DNA from 2 places in the Marinobacter alkaliphilus genome. Region 1 is predicted to be linked to the other one. Evidence: riboswitches for the same ligand, from Rfam matches in the RefSeq annotation. Region 1 holds a riboswitch; the other holds the start of a gene.
The links. Region 1 has a riboswitch for cobalamin ahead of ACZ5Q2_RS03190 (TonB-dependent receptor domain-containing protein). Riboswitches for the same ligand answer to the same signal wherever they lie in the genome.
Positions count from the first base shown of each region.

Region 2: another riboswitch for cobalamin. It lies ahead of ACZ5Q2_RS04725 (ribonucleoside-diphosphate reductase subunit alpha); the one in region 1 lies ahead of ACZ5Q2_RS03190 (TonB-dependent receptor domain-containing protein).

Region 1 is NZ_AP043751.1:690,067-696,520, reverse strand. Features, by position in the region: gene cbiB (adenosylcobinamide-phosphate synthase CbiB) at 1-453, shown strand, start outside; gene cobD (threonine-phosphate decarboxylase CobD) at 450-1,514, shown strand; cobalamin riboswitch at 1,554-1,746, shown strand; gene ACZ5Q2_RS03190 (TonB-dependent receptor domain-containing protein) at 1,905-3,734, shown strand; gene ACZ5Q2_RS03185 (cobalamin-binding protein) at 3,803-4,654, shown strand; gene ACZ5Q2_RS03180 (FecCD family ABC transporter permease) at 4,724-5,638, shown strand; gene ACZ5Q2_RS03175 (ABC transporter ATP-binding protein) at 5,662-6,432, shown strand.
Region 2 is NZ_AP043751.1:1,047,185-1,053,638, reverse strand. Features, by position in the region: gene ACZ5Q2_RS04725 (ribonucleoside-diphosphate reductase subunit alpha) at 1-997, opposite strand, end outside; cobalamin riboswitch at 1,110-1,307, opposite strand; gene ACZ5Q2_RS04720 (DUF3047 domain-containing protein) at 1,424-2,149, shown strand; gene ACZ5Q2_RS04715 (FmdB family zinc ribbon protein) at 2,210-2,563, opposite strand; gene fmdA (formamidase) at 2,569-3,801, opposite strand; gene ACZ5Q2_RS04705 (AAA family ATPase) at 3,903-4,946, opposite strand; gene ACZ5Q2_RS04700 (aliphatic amidase) at 4,962-6,008, opposite strand; gene urtE (urea ABC transporter ATP-binding subunit UrtE) at 6,178-6,454, opposite strand, start outside.

The DNA of each region.
Region 1 (6,454 bases):
CCGGGTGTGGTTTTGCACCGATTGATCAATACCCTGGACGCCATGTGGGGCTATCGCAACTCACGATTTCTTTACTTCGGTCGGTTTGCCGCCAGGCTGGATGACCTCATGAACTGGCTGCCTGCCCGGCTGACAGCCCTCACTTATGCGCTGTTGGGAAGTACCCGGGTGGCGTTCCGTTGTTGGCGTACCCAGGCAAGAGCCTGGGATAGCCCCAATGCCGGGCCAGTGATGTCGGCCGGGGCGGGCGCCCTTGGTGTGACCCTCGGTGGGCCGGCGCCCTATGCCAATGGCATCAAGGAACGGCCAGTGTTAGGTCGTGGCCCCGGGGCTTCGGCAGCGACAATCGAAGGTGCTATTGCCCTGGTACAGCGCGGGGTAATGCTCTGGTTGTCGGTGCTGCTCGTCCTCGCCCTTGCCTGCAGCTGGGTGGTGCCTGGAGGTGCCGGATGACGGCTTTCGACCTTCCTGAATCCCCGGAGCATGGCGGGCGGTTACAGGCTGCAATACAGCGTTGGGGCATCCCCCGCGAGCAATGGCTTGATCTGTCCACCGGCATCAATCCGGTACCCTGGCCGGTGCCGGCCATCCCACCGGAGGTATGGCAACGACTGCCAGAGCCGGACGATGGGCTGGAGGAGATCATCCGTTCCTGGGCAGGTGCGCCCGAGCGGGCCAGCTGCCTGCCGGTGGCGGGATCCCAGGCGGCGATCATGGCCCTGCCCGCCGTGCGCGCCAGGGTGCATGGTCTTGGTCGAGTGGCGGTGCCCATGCCGGGATATCGCGAGCATGGTCATGCCTGGCGTCGCGCCGGTTTCGAGGTGGTGGCGATTCCTGAGCAGGCAATAGAGCAAGACGATCTGACCTGGCTGGATTCTGTGGACGTGGTGGTGTGGATACAGCCGAATAATCCGACCGGGCAGCTGGTCGATCCGGCCCGTCTTCTGCTATGGCACCAACGATTGCAGGCACGTGGGGGCTGGCTGGTACTTGATCAGGCCTTTGTTGAGGGAGAGCCCGGACACGGTTTGGAACCCTGGGCGGGCGCGCCGGGTCTGATACTTCTGCGATCTCTGGGCAAGTTTTTCGGCCTGGCCGGAATGCGCGCCGGGGCTGTGTTGGCTGAACCTGAGCTGACCCGTGCGCTGGCTTTTGAATTGGGCCCCTGGACCGTCAGTGGCCCGGCGCGTTACCTGATGGCAAGAGCTCTGGCTGACAGGGCATGGCAGATAGAGGCGCGGGGCAGGCTGCAGACGTCACGGCTGCGGATGGACGGCCTGCTCAGGAAATCTGGCATGCCAGCAACCAACGGTACGTTGCTGTTTCGCACGGTCCATCATGAAAACGCAGCACCAATAGCAGATGAGTTGGCTCGTCGTGCCATTCTGGTCAGGCGTTTTGATGAGCCGCCAGCCCTGCGCTTCGGTTTGCCGCCTGATGAGTCCGGTTGGCAACGTCTGGGAAGTGCGTTGTCTGAATTAACATATCTCATTGACCACCCCCACCCGGGTTGATAGTCTTGCCCGCAATTTCAGGTGCTCTGAGCGTTCCAACCGGACTGGCGATAGTCCGGCGAATGCAGTGAGTGAAACGGGAAGCCGGTGAGAGCCCGGCGCTGCCCCCGCAACGGTAATCAGGTGAAAGGCAATCCAATGCGCCACTGTGCCTCTGGCATGGGAAGGTGATTGCCCCGGAGCATCAGCTCCACCTGGAAGCCCGGAGACCGGCCTGGAATTTGGAGCCCATGAGTTCCAGACACCTACGTTGCGGAGGGCAGCGGCGGTGGGTGAACCGGCCAATGCAACTGATCGACGCCCCTCCACCCTCCGTCAATACAGACATTTCTCCTCCGCATGAATCAGTATCAACCGCACGGGTGAGTGCGGTGCGAAGCGAGTGAAGAAATGAAGCGTTCCAAAGTCTTGTCTGCCCTTGTGTTCATGCCTTTTGCCCTACCGGCGAGTGGTTCAGAGTCTGAAGCCGCCCCGGATACTCTTGAGCCTATTGTTGTAACTGCCACGCTTGGCCCCCGTACGGTGGGCGAAAGCCTGTCTTCGGTGACGGTCATCGAAGAAGAAACCATCCGTCGTGAGGCGCCTGCCGAGTTTACCGATCTGCTGGCGGCGCAGCCCGGTATTGATCTGGTCACTAACGGGTCATTTGGCAAGAACACCAGTGTATTCACTCGTGGCACTGCGAATGATTCCACGGTCTTTCTGGTTGATGGTGTGCGCCTTCGTTCTGCAACCAGCGGTGGCGCGCCCTGGCAGTATTTTCCAGCTGATCTGGTCGAGCGCGTGGAAATCGTCAGGGGCCCCCGCAGTGCACTCTATGGCGCTGACGCGGTAGGCGGTGTCATTCAGGCATTTACACTGGATCCAAAGCACGGTAACAGAGGGTGGGTTGAAACCGGAGCAGGCAATTTCAACACCCAGAAAACCAGTGCTGGCGCATCGGCGACTCACGGCGCAACCCGGTTCAGCCTCAGCGGGCTGCACAAGGAGACCGATGGCACCAGAATTGTGAAAGATGGCGAGGACAAAGGTTTTCGCAATACCGCCGGCGTCGGGCGTGTTGTGCATGAATTGCCGAGCGGAGGAGAGGCCAGTTTCGTCATCATGCAGTCACAGGGCAATACTGAATTTGACGGTGGCAACACGGATTTTATGATCCGGACCATCGGCGTCACATTGAATACCCCTGTCAGTGATTATTGGGCGACGTCCATCCAGCTTTCAGAATCCGCTGACGAGCAAGAAAGCTTCCGTAGTGCCGGCGATTCTGTATTCAACACCAAAACCCGAACCGCACGATGGGAAAACACTTTCACCGCAGGCGTGCACGAGCTTGCGGTCGGGGGAGAGCTACAATCCGACGAAGTGAAAAGCACCATCGAGTTCGATGAGAACAGTCGCACTAATGCCGCGTTATTCACCCAACTGCGCTTAAACTTCGGCCCTTCCGATATTCAGTTGTCATTTCGCGGCGACGACAACGAGGCATACGGTCGACAGGAAACCGGTGGCATTGCCCTTGGCCACTCGTTTGACCGTTCCCACCGGGTACGGGTGAGTTATGGCACCTCTTTCCGGGCGCCCACGTTCAATGATCTTTACTATCCTTTGGAGATATTCGATTTCGGTGGCAGTTATGCCGGCAACCCGGACCTCAAGCCGGAGGAAGGCGCGTCCGTGGAGCTGGGGCTTAGCGGTCGTTACGAACACTGGTACTGGGATGCCGCTCTTTATCAACTGGACGTAGAGAATCTGATTGAACTCCAGAGCATCAACGGTGATCTCCGGCCTGCCAACGTGAGTGAAGCCCGTATTCGTGGCGCGGAGCTGGCCTCCGGTCTGCGGTCGAATGGTTGGGATCTTGGGGTCAAACTCACCTTGATGGATCCTCGTGATCGTGAGACGGATAACCGCCTGCGTCGTCGCAGTCACCAATCGCTGAGGGTTGACCTGGACCGTCAAATGGGCGCCTGGAGTCTGGGAGGCACCGCTCTGGCCAGTGGCTACCGCTACGATGATGCTAGTAATCAAAATCGTTTACCGGGCTACGTCACCTTCAACCTTCGTGCAGGGTGGGAATTTACTCAGGACTGGACAGCACGGCTGACGCTTCAGAACGTTACGGATAAGGAATACGCGACGGCAACCCGATTTGATGGTTCAGGCTACCTGGCGGCGGGAACCGCAGGGTTTCTTTCGATTCGCTATGACTTCCGATAAAACTGCATAATCTTGCCGGGGAGGCGCCAGTGGGAAAGCTTAAGGGTGTGAGCATACTGCTCGGCTGGATGCTGCTGGCATCTCCGGCCCTGGCATCCTATGTCTGCGCCACGGATGATCTGGGCGAGGAGATATGCCTGGAACACCCGGCAAAACGCATTGCCGCACTTTCGCCTGGGGCGACAGAACTGGCATGGGCGGCGGGCGCCGGTGATCAGGTAGTTGCCGTGGTGGCTTACAGCGATTATCCCCCGGCAGCCCGAGAGGTCGCTTCAGTGGGTAGCCATACCCGCATGGATATGGAACGGCTGCTGGAGCTGCAGCCGGATCTTGTGATTGGCTGGGTAACCGGGAATCCGACGGAGCAGCTGGTCACACTCAAGAATATGGGCGTCCCGGTGTTCTCCATTGAACCCCGGAGTTTTGAAGCTGTCTCCAACACCATTGAGCGCATCTCCATACTGGCAGGTACTGAAGCAGAAGGCTTTGCAGAGGCGGAGCGATTCCGTCAGGGCATTGCCGACTTGCAGGAGGCGTACGCCAAGGCTGATCCGGTGCCGGTGTTCTACCAGGTTTGGGATGAGCCCCTGATGACGGTCAACAGCCAGCACCTGATCGGTGAAATGATTGAACTTTGCGGTGGTGATAACGTGTTTGGTCAGCTGGACCGGCTAGTGCCGAGGATCAGTGCGGAAGCGGTGATTGCGGCGAATCCCGAGGCCATTCTGGCGGGTGGAATGGGTGAGGAGAATCGCCACTGGCTGGCGCGCTGGCAGGCATTCCCCAGTATCACTGCGACAGAGCGAAACAACCTCTTTTTTATTCCGCCGTCACTGGTTCAGCGACCGACTCCGAGAATGCTTGAGGGAACGCAATTGTTTTGCGAGAAACTGGAGGTGGCCCGTGGCCGACGGCCCTAGTGGAGTAGCCGTGTGATACGCCCGATCACCCTGCCCCTCACCGTTCTAGCCGTAGCCGGGCTGATCGCCATGGTGATGTCGGTCGGTATTGGCAGTGTCGCAATTGCACCTGCGGATGTGCTGTTGGTGTTTCTGGGTGAGGGCTCCAACCTGCACCGTACTCTGATTCTTGAGCTCCGGCTACCCAGAACGCTGTCGGCCTTTGCCACCGGAGGTCTGCTGGCGGTGGCCGGGGCATTGATGCAGGTGCTGCTGCGTAACCCGCTTGCCGATCCCTATGTGTTGGGGCTGTCCGGGGGTGCCGCCGTGGGGGCATTGCTGGCGATGTTGGCGGGGCTCGGCGGCGCGGTTATCTCCGGTTCTGCCTTTGCCGGTGCCATGCTGGCCACCTTGATGGTGTTCGGGCTCGCCCACGGCACCGGCAGCTGGACGCCCTCCCGCCTTTTGCTCACGGGGGTTGTGGTGGCGGCTGGCTGGGGGGCGGTCATTACCTTGATGCTGGCCATCAGCCCGGCCAGAGAGTTGCCGGGCATGTTGTACTGGCTCATGGGCGATGTGTCCTACGCCAGGGCACCCTGGCCGGGGCTTGGCGTGCTGGTGCTCGTCTGTGCGCTGGTGGTGCCTCTTGGCCGCAGTCTGAATGTATTGGCCCGTGGCCCCATGCAGGCTGCTGCCCTGGGGATTTCAGTGCGCCCACTGGAATGGCTGATTTACATACTTGCCAGCCTGCTCACGGCCACGGCGGTGACCATGGCCGGAAGCATAGGCTTTGTAGGGCTGGTGGTCCCGCATATGCTTCGGTTGGTGCTTGGTAACGACCAGCGCCTGATTTTACCGGCCTGTGCGTTAGCCGGTGGCACACTGTTGGTGCTGGCGGATACCCTGGCAAGGGTTGTGATCGCTCCGGAGCAACTGCCGGTGGGTGTGATCACCGCGCTGTTGGGCGTTCCCACTTTCCTGTATCTGTTGTACCGGAGTCGCTGATGTCCGGTAATAAACGCTCCCCAATGCAAGCCTTGAGTACCCGGGAACTGGTCATCGATATTCCTGGCCGGGCCGACGGTTACCCTTTGGATCTGACAATAAAATCAGGTCAGGTTTGGGGCGTACTTGGGCCCAACGGGGCCGGCAAGACCACGCTGTTGCACACCCTCGCAGGTCTTCGTGCGCCCCGTGCCGGTGCTTTGTTCCTGAATGATGTGCCTACAACGAAGCTAAAGCGGAGAACCCTCTCCCAACAGTTGGGGCTGGTGTTCCAGGACCGACAGGATGGCTTCCCTGCAACGGTACTGGAAACCGCGCTGATCGGGCGTCATCCGTGGCTGGCACCCTGGCAGATGGAAGGGGCAGACGATCTGGCCATGGCCGAGAGATCACTTGAAGCGCTGGATGTCCTGCATCTGAAAAACCGCCTGGTCAGCACCCTGTCTGGCGGTGAACGCCAGCGAGTGGCGATTGCCACGCTGATGACACAGTCGCCCCACACCTGGCTGCTGGATGAACCGACAAATCACCTGGACCTGCACCACCAGGTGGCCGTCATGAAATTGCTCACTGACCGGGCGGCAGCGGGTAACGCCATTTTCATGTGCCTGCACGACCTGAACCTGGCTGCCCGCTGGTGTGATCATATTTTGCTGATGTACCCCAATGGCGAAACCTGCTGGGGCCCGGCAGAAAGGATGCTGGTGCCGAACGCTCTGGAACGTTTGTATAACCAGCAGCTGGCAACGGTGGAAGTTGATGGCGCGCCTTTTTTCGTGCCAAAACGAGACTAGCTCAGAAGTATCGCGAGGGCAG
Region 2 (6,454 bases), 360 kb from region 1:
CCATGTAATCAAAGCTGGACAGCAGGTTGTAGAATTCGATGGCGCGGGCGTTGGGGTCGTCTTCCCGCAGGGCCAGGCCCATGGCGACACGCATGAAGAACACCTGGGGCAGTTCCAGGCGGGCTTTGTTCCAGTGCAGGAAGTAGCGGTCGTACAGGGTTTGCAGGCCCAGGAAACCGAACTGGTGGTCACGCTCGGGGATGATCGCCGCACCCAGGCGTTCCAAGTCAAAGGCGGCCAGGGCTTCGTCCAGCAATTCGTAACGAATTCCGGCGTGGATGAACGCGCTCAGGGCCTGTGGATAAACCTCTGCCAGCGGCTGGTTGCGGGGCAGGTCCAGGGCCTCAGCCGCTTCCAGGCGAAGCTGTTCCAGCAACAGGCGGGCGGTGACGGCGCTGTAGTCCGGCTCTTGCTCGATACGGCCACGGGCCGTCATGATCAGGGCGGAGAGCACTTCGGTTTCCTCAATGCCGTCATACAGGTTGCGCAGGGCTTCGTCGACCAGGGATTCGCCATCAATGCCCTCCAGGCCGGTGGCAGCCTGTTCTACCTGCAGTTTCATCAGGCCCAGGTCCAGAGGCGCCACGTTGCCGTCGGCTTTTTTCACGGTCAGGTGCGGGTGCGCTTCCATGGGCTCTTCGATGGCACGCTTGCGGGCGTGTTCTTCCCGGTAGAGCACGTAAGCCCTGGCCACCTTTTGCTCTTCGGCCCGCATCAGGGCCAGTTCCACCTGGTCCTGAATGTCTTCAATATGCACTTTACCGCCGGCTTTCAGGCGCCGGCTGATGGCCTGCACCACCTGTTCGGTTACCCGATGCACGGCGTCGTTGATGCGGGCAGAGCCGGCGGCTTTATCGCCTTCCACGGCCAGGAACGCTTTGGTCACCGCCACACTGATTTTGGCAGGATTGAATCCAACCAGGGTGCCGTTGCGTTTAATAACTTGAAGGGATTGGGTATCGGCGGCCGGGGCTTCGGCCAGAGCGGTGGCAGACATCGTGTTCTCCTGAAGTCGCGTCAGATTCCATTTAGCCTTCGCGAATGCAGGAGCACACCGTGCCTTGTTTCAGGGCAGGGATAACCGATCTGCTCACCTTGAGTCGCGAAGGTGCAGTACTGTTTCCCTGGCAGGTCTTCGGACTCAGGGGCGTGAATCGTGAGATTCGGCCTTACGTGGCGACTTCCCGGCGCTTGCCAGTGTCTTGATGCCACGCTCGTTCCCCAATACCGCTGCGCGTCAGTTCCGGATTCTCACCGGATTCCCGACTACCTTTATGCCTGAAGTGATCAGAGAATGATCACAACATATGGTAGTCAACCAAGGATTTGGTCACTATATACGGACTAATAGCCACTGACAAGGCACTTTATCGCAGGCCCGCTGTCTGCCATTGCAGTGGCCCGGAAACAAAAGGATAAGTCTATGAAGCGTTCATCACTGGCAGGCACTGCATGGGTGTTGGCTCTGCTATTGGCCAGCCCGTTACTGATGGCGCAGGAGTCTTTACTGCAACCCTTCTCCACCATGAGTTCATTATCCGATGGTTGGGAACCTCTGGAATTTCCCAGAATCGACCGGCACACGCGCTATGAGCTGGTCACGGACGACGGTGTTCAGGTGGTCAAGGCGAGCGCTGATAACAGCGCCTCCGGCCTGATTGCCCGATTGTCGTTAGAACCCGGCGAATCGCTGATTCTGCGCTGGCAATGGAAGGTGTCCAATGTGTTCGACCGGGGCGATGCCCGGAAAAAGTCCGGCGACGACTACCCGGCGCGAATCTACGTGGCCTTTGAATTCCAGCCCGACAAGGCAGGATTCTTTGAACGGGCCAAGCGCAAAACCGTGGAGGTGATGTTTGGCGAGTCCCTGCCGGGTAATGCCCTGAACTACATCTGGGCCAACCGGTTGCCGGAGCAATCCATTGTCGCCAACGCCTTCACCGACCAGACCATGATGGTGGCGGTCAATTCCGGCCCGGAGCAAACCGGTGAGTGGGTCACGGTGGAACGGGATATTGTGGCAGATTACCGGGAAGCGTTCGGGGAGAATCCCCCGCGCATTGTTGGCGTGGCCATCATGTCGGATGCGGATAATACCGGTGAACGGGCAACAGCGTGGTATCGGGATCTGGTGCTTGAGAAGCCGTGAATTGTGGATCGAAAAAAGGCCCCGTATCGGGGCCAAACACGTGAAACGTCGAATCGGCTGTCAGTGGCTGATCATCCACGGGCGCATCGAGGGAAACATTTTTTTACCGTCCGCGGTATAGAACAGCATGGATTTGCCCGGCTTCGGTGAGCCGCAACCACAACTTCGGCTGTGTTCCTTGTCGTGTGCCCTGCGATCGGCAGTCGAGAACACTGGCTCGTGTTTTGAGCGCTCGTTCCGGTCCTGAGCCGATCGTTTGGCCGGGTCCATGGCGGCAATCTCCGGAGGCAGCACTATGACACGGGGTGACAGTGCCTGGCAGGTCGGGCACTCCGCCGGCTTGGCGCAGTCTTCCATGGTGGCCAGCTGGTGGAACAACCCGTGTTCCCGACATTTGTAGTCATACACAGGCATGGTGCTTACTCCTTGTCTTTCGAAAGGGGCACGTCCATACCGCCACTGACTTTCTTCTGTGGGCCATCAGCTGACGGGTTGATGTCGAAATCAAAGATGCCGGTTGGCAGCCAGAGCGTTGCACAGGCATTGGGAATATCCACCACGCCGCTGATATGCCCCTCCACCGGCGCACACCCAAGGATCGCGTAAGCCTGTGCCCTGCTGTAGCCGAACTTGGTCATGTATTCGATGGCATTCAGGCAGGCCTGGCGATAGGCCACATGCACGTCCAGATAGTGCTGGCCGCCCTCTTCATCCACCGAGATGCCTTCAAAGATCACATAATCGTCATAGCGGGGCTTGATGGGGCTGGGCTTGAACACCGGGTTCTTGATGCCGTATTTACGCACGCCGTCTTTGATCAGGTTCACCCGCAAGTGAATCCAGCCAGCCATTTCGATGGCCCCACAGAACGTAATCTCACCATCACCCTGGCTGAAGTGCAGGTCGCCTACAGACAGTCCTGCGCCATCTACGTAGACCGGAAAATACACTTTGGAGCCACGGGAAAGATCCTTGATGTCGCAGTTGCCGCCATGCTCCCTGGGTGGCACGGTTCGCGCGGCCTCAGCGCCAGCCGCCTTGGCTGCGTCCCCTCTCATCTGGCCCATGTGGGCCGTTTCACCGTTAGGCAGAGTAGCCAACTCCGGCACACGGTCAGGGTCCGTTGCTACCAGGCCCGCTTCCCGCTTGTTCCATGTATCCAGAAGTTCCTTGGAAGGCAGGCAACCAATCAGTCCGGGGTGGATCAACCCGGCAAACTCCACGTTAGGAATATGCCGGGACTTGGTGAACATACCGTTGAAGTCCCAGATCGATTTCTGGGCTTCGGGAAAATGTTCCGTCAGAAAGCCACCGCCGTTCTGCTTGGAGAAGAAACCGTTGAAGCCCCACTGGCTCTCCTCAAACGTACCTATGTCCAGAATGTCGACTTCCAGCAGGTCACCCGGCTCTGCGCCTTCGACGCCAATGGGGCCGGACAGGAAATGCACCTGGCTGAGGTCGACATCACGCACGTCGTCGGCACTGTCGTTGTTCTTGATCTGGCCGCCGGTCCAGTCGTAACACTCCACGATAAAATCGTCACCGGGTTTGACGGTGGCCACCAACGGAATATCCGGGTGCCAGCGGTTGTGGACTTTGTCGTTCTCGTAGGCCGATTTATTCAGATCGATCTTGATGATGGTTTCAGCCATAGCGGGCGCTCCTGTACATTGGCTTGTCTGTTTGAATAACGCCTCTACTATCGGCTGCACGGCATTTCGGGGGTATTCGCCAAATACCCCCGGCGCCTACGTCATTCGACGTATTGGCGAACGCTGACCGCGTGTTTAATCACATCGGCTTCAAAGCGCTGGCTCTCCGGATGGGCCAGCAACGCCCGCGCAACCGCCGGCTCCAGGCGCTGGCGAAATGCCCGTAACATCTCCCGTGCGCCATAACGGCTGTCGTAGCCTCGGCAGAGCTCCCGGCGCAGATTCTCGGACAGAGTCAGTTCTGCTTTTTTGCGGGCCAGGCGCTTGTTCAGCCCCGCCAACTCGATATCCAGCAGCGCGTCCAGCCAGTTGTCGGTGAGGGTGTTGTAGTTCAGGATCTGGTCAATCCGGTTGAGAAACTCCGGATCAAAATGGCGCCGAAGCGCGGCATCCCGAATGGTTTCGCCAGAGCCGGGTGACAGCCCCAGCCACCGGCGCCAGCCTCGCTGATAGCGGTGATGGTGAGCCTCCGCATCCAATGCGCCGGCGTTACTGGTCATGAAGATCAGGGTATTGCGGAAGTCGATTTCTCGATTGCCGGAGGGGAATACCAACCGGCCAGTATCCAGCACGTTCAACAGGGTACGGACTACTTCCTTGCTGGCCTTTTCAATCTCGTCGAACAACACGATGCCGGGCTTGCTGAATGAGCCCTGAACCTTGTCCAGATCGAACAGGCTATGGCCTTCCTTGCTGCCCACGTAACCCGGCGGTGCGCCGGTGAGCGCCGCCGAATAATGTTCCTGTGCCAGGGTATTCATATCGATGCGGCACAGGCCATCGCGGTGGCCATGAATGGCCTCGGCAATCAGCCTTACCGTTTCGGTTTTGCCCACACCGGTCGGGCCAAGAAACAGGTGCACCGCCAGCGGCCGGTTGTCCTCACCTATGTCGGCTTTCACCCGCACCAGCATCGACTCCATCGCCGTGAGCGCCTCATCCTGGCCCACAATGTTTGCTCGCAAACGGGCCATCACAGCCTCAGGCTCGAAGCGAAACCGGGAAGCACGAACCGGGCCTGAGGCGGCCCGGTTCTTGTCATTGGTCTCCCGGTTGGCTTCCAGCCGTTCGTTGATAAACGGCATCTGTGCCTCCCGGGCTTAAGCCCCAGCGGATTTTTCCTTGCCGTCAAACGGCAGCTCGCCCACCGGGCACTCAGCCGTGCCCACGGTTTTGCGGGTCATGGCTTCGACATTCTCCTGCGCCTTCTGCGCATCCATCACCCAGGTGCGGTAGAACTCAAACGGACAATCCGCAATGCCCTTGTCGCCATCGCCGGAGGCATGCACGCCGGTGTAACCGCGATGCAGCAGCTTAAACAAATGGTTCTGGGACTGATCATTCTGGCGGGCATCACGAATCTGACTGACCGAGAGCTGGGCGTACTGCACCCCCATATCCTCCTCACCGCACTCACCCAGAGTGCGACCATCAAAGCCGATGATCGCGGAGTGCCCGAAGTAGGAGTAAACGCCATCAAAACCACTGGCGTTGGCCACTGCCACATAGCAGTTATTGGCCCAGGCCATGCTCTTGGCCATCATGATCTGCTGCTCCTTGGCCGGGTACATATAGCCCTGGCAGCGCACAATCAGCTCCGCACCCTTCATGGCGCAATCCCGCCAGATCTCCGGATAATTGCCATCGTCACAGATGATCAGACTGATCTTCATCCCCTTGGGCCCCTCGGTCACATAGGTGGTGTCGCCGGGATACCAGCCCTCAATCGGACACCAGGGAATGCACTTGCGGTACTTCTGAACAATCTCGCCTTCATTGTTGATCAACACCAGCGTGTTGTAGGGCGCCTTGTTCGGGTGATCCTCATGCCGCTCCCCGGTCAGGGAAAACACCCCCCAGGTATTGGCCTCACGACACGCCGCCGAGAAAATCGCCGTCTCGTCACCCGGGATGGCTGCAGCGGTGTCCATCATCTCGTCGTTGTCGTACATGATCCCCATGGTGCTGTACTCCGGAAACACCACCAGATCCATACCCGGCAGCCCCACCTTCATACCCTTGATCATGTCCGCAATCTTACGCGCGTTATCCAACACCTCGGCCTTGCTGTGCAGCCGAGGCATCTTGTAGTTCACCACCGCTACACCGACGGTATCGTTACTGCTGGAAATATCACCGTGTCTCATATTAATCACCCATCAATGCTGAACGTTTACCAAACAGGTTCGGGGAGAGGCGGTGGGGAGGTCCTTTCGGGACCGTATGCGCCAGGGATGGCGCATCCGAGCCTACACGGACGTATTCACGGCGTGTCCCGAAAGGACCTCCCCATCGACTCGACCTCCCCCAAATGAATTAAACAGCCAGATAACTGGCAATCTTGTCCTGATCCGCCTCCTCCCGAAGCTCCTCGTGAACAATCTCCCCCTTCTCGATCACCAGAATCCGATCCGCCGCATCCATCACAAAACTCAACACCTGCTCCGACACCACAATCGACAACCCCCGCTCATCGCGAATCCGCCGAAGAGTCTTGGCAATGTCCTTGATGATGTTGGGCTGAATACCCTCAGTCGGTTCATCCAGCAGCAACACCTTGGGCCGGGTAGCCAGCGCCCGGGCGATCGCCAGC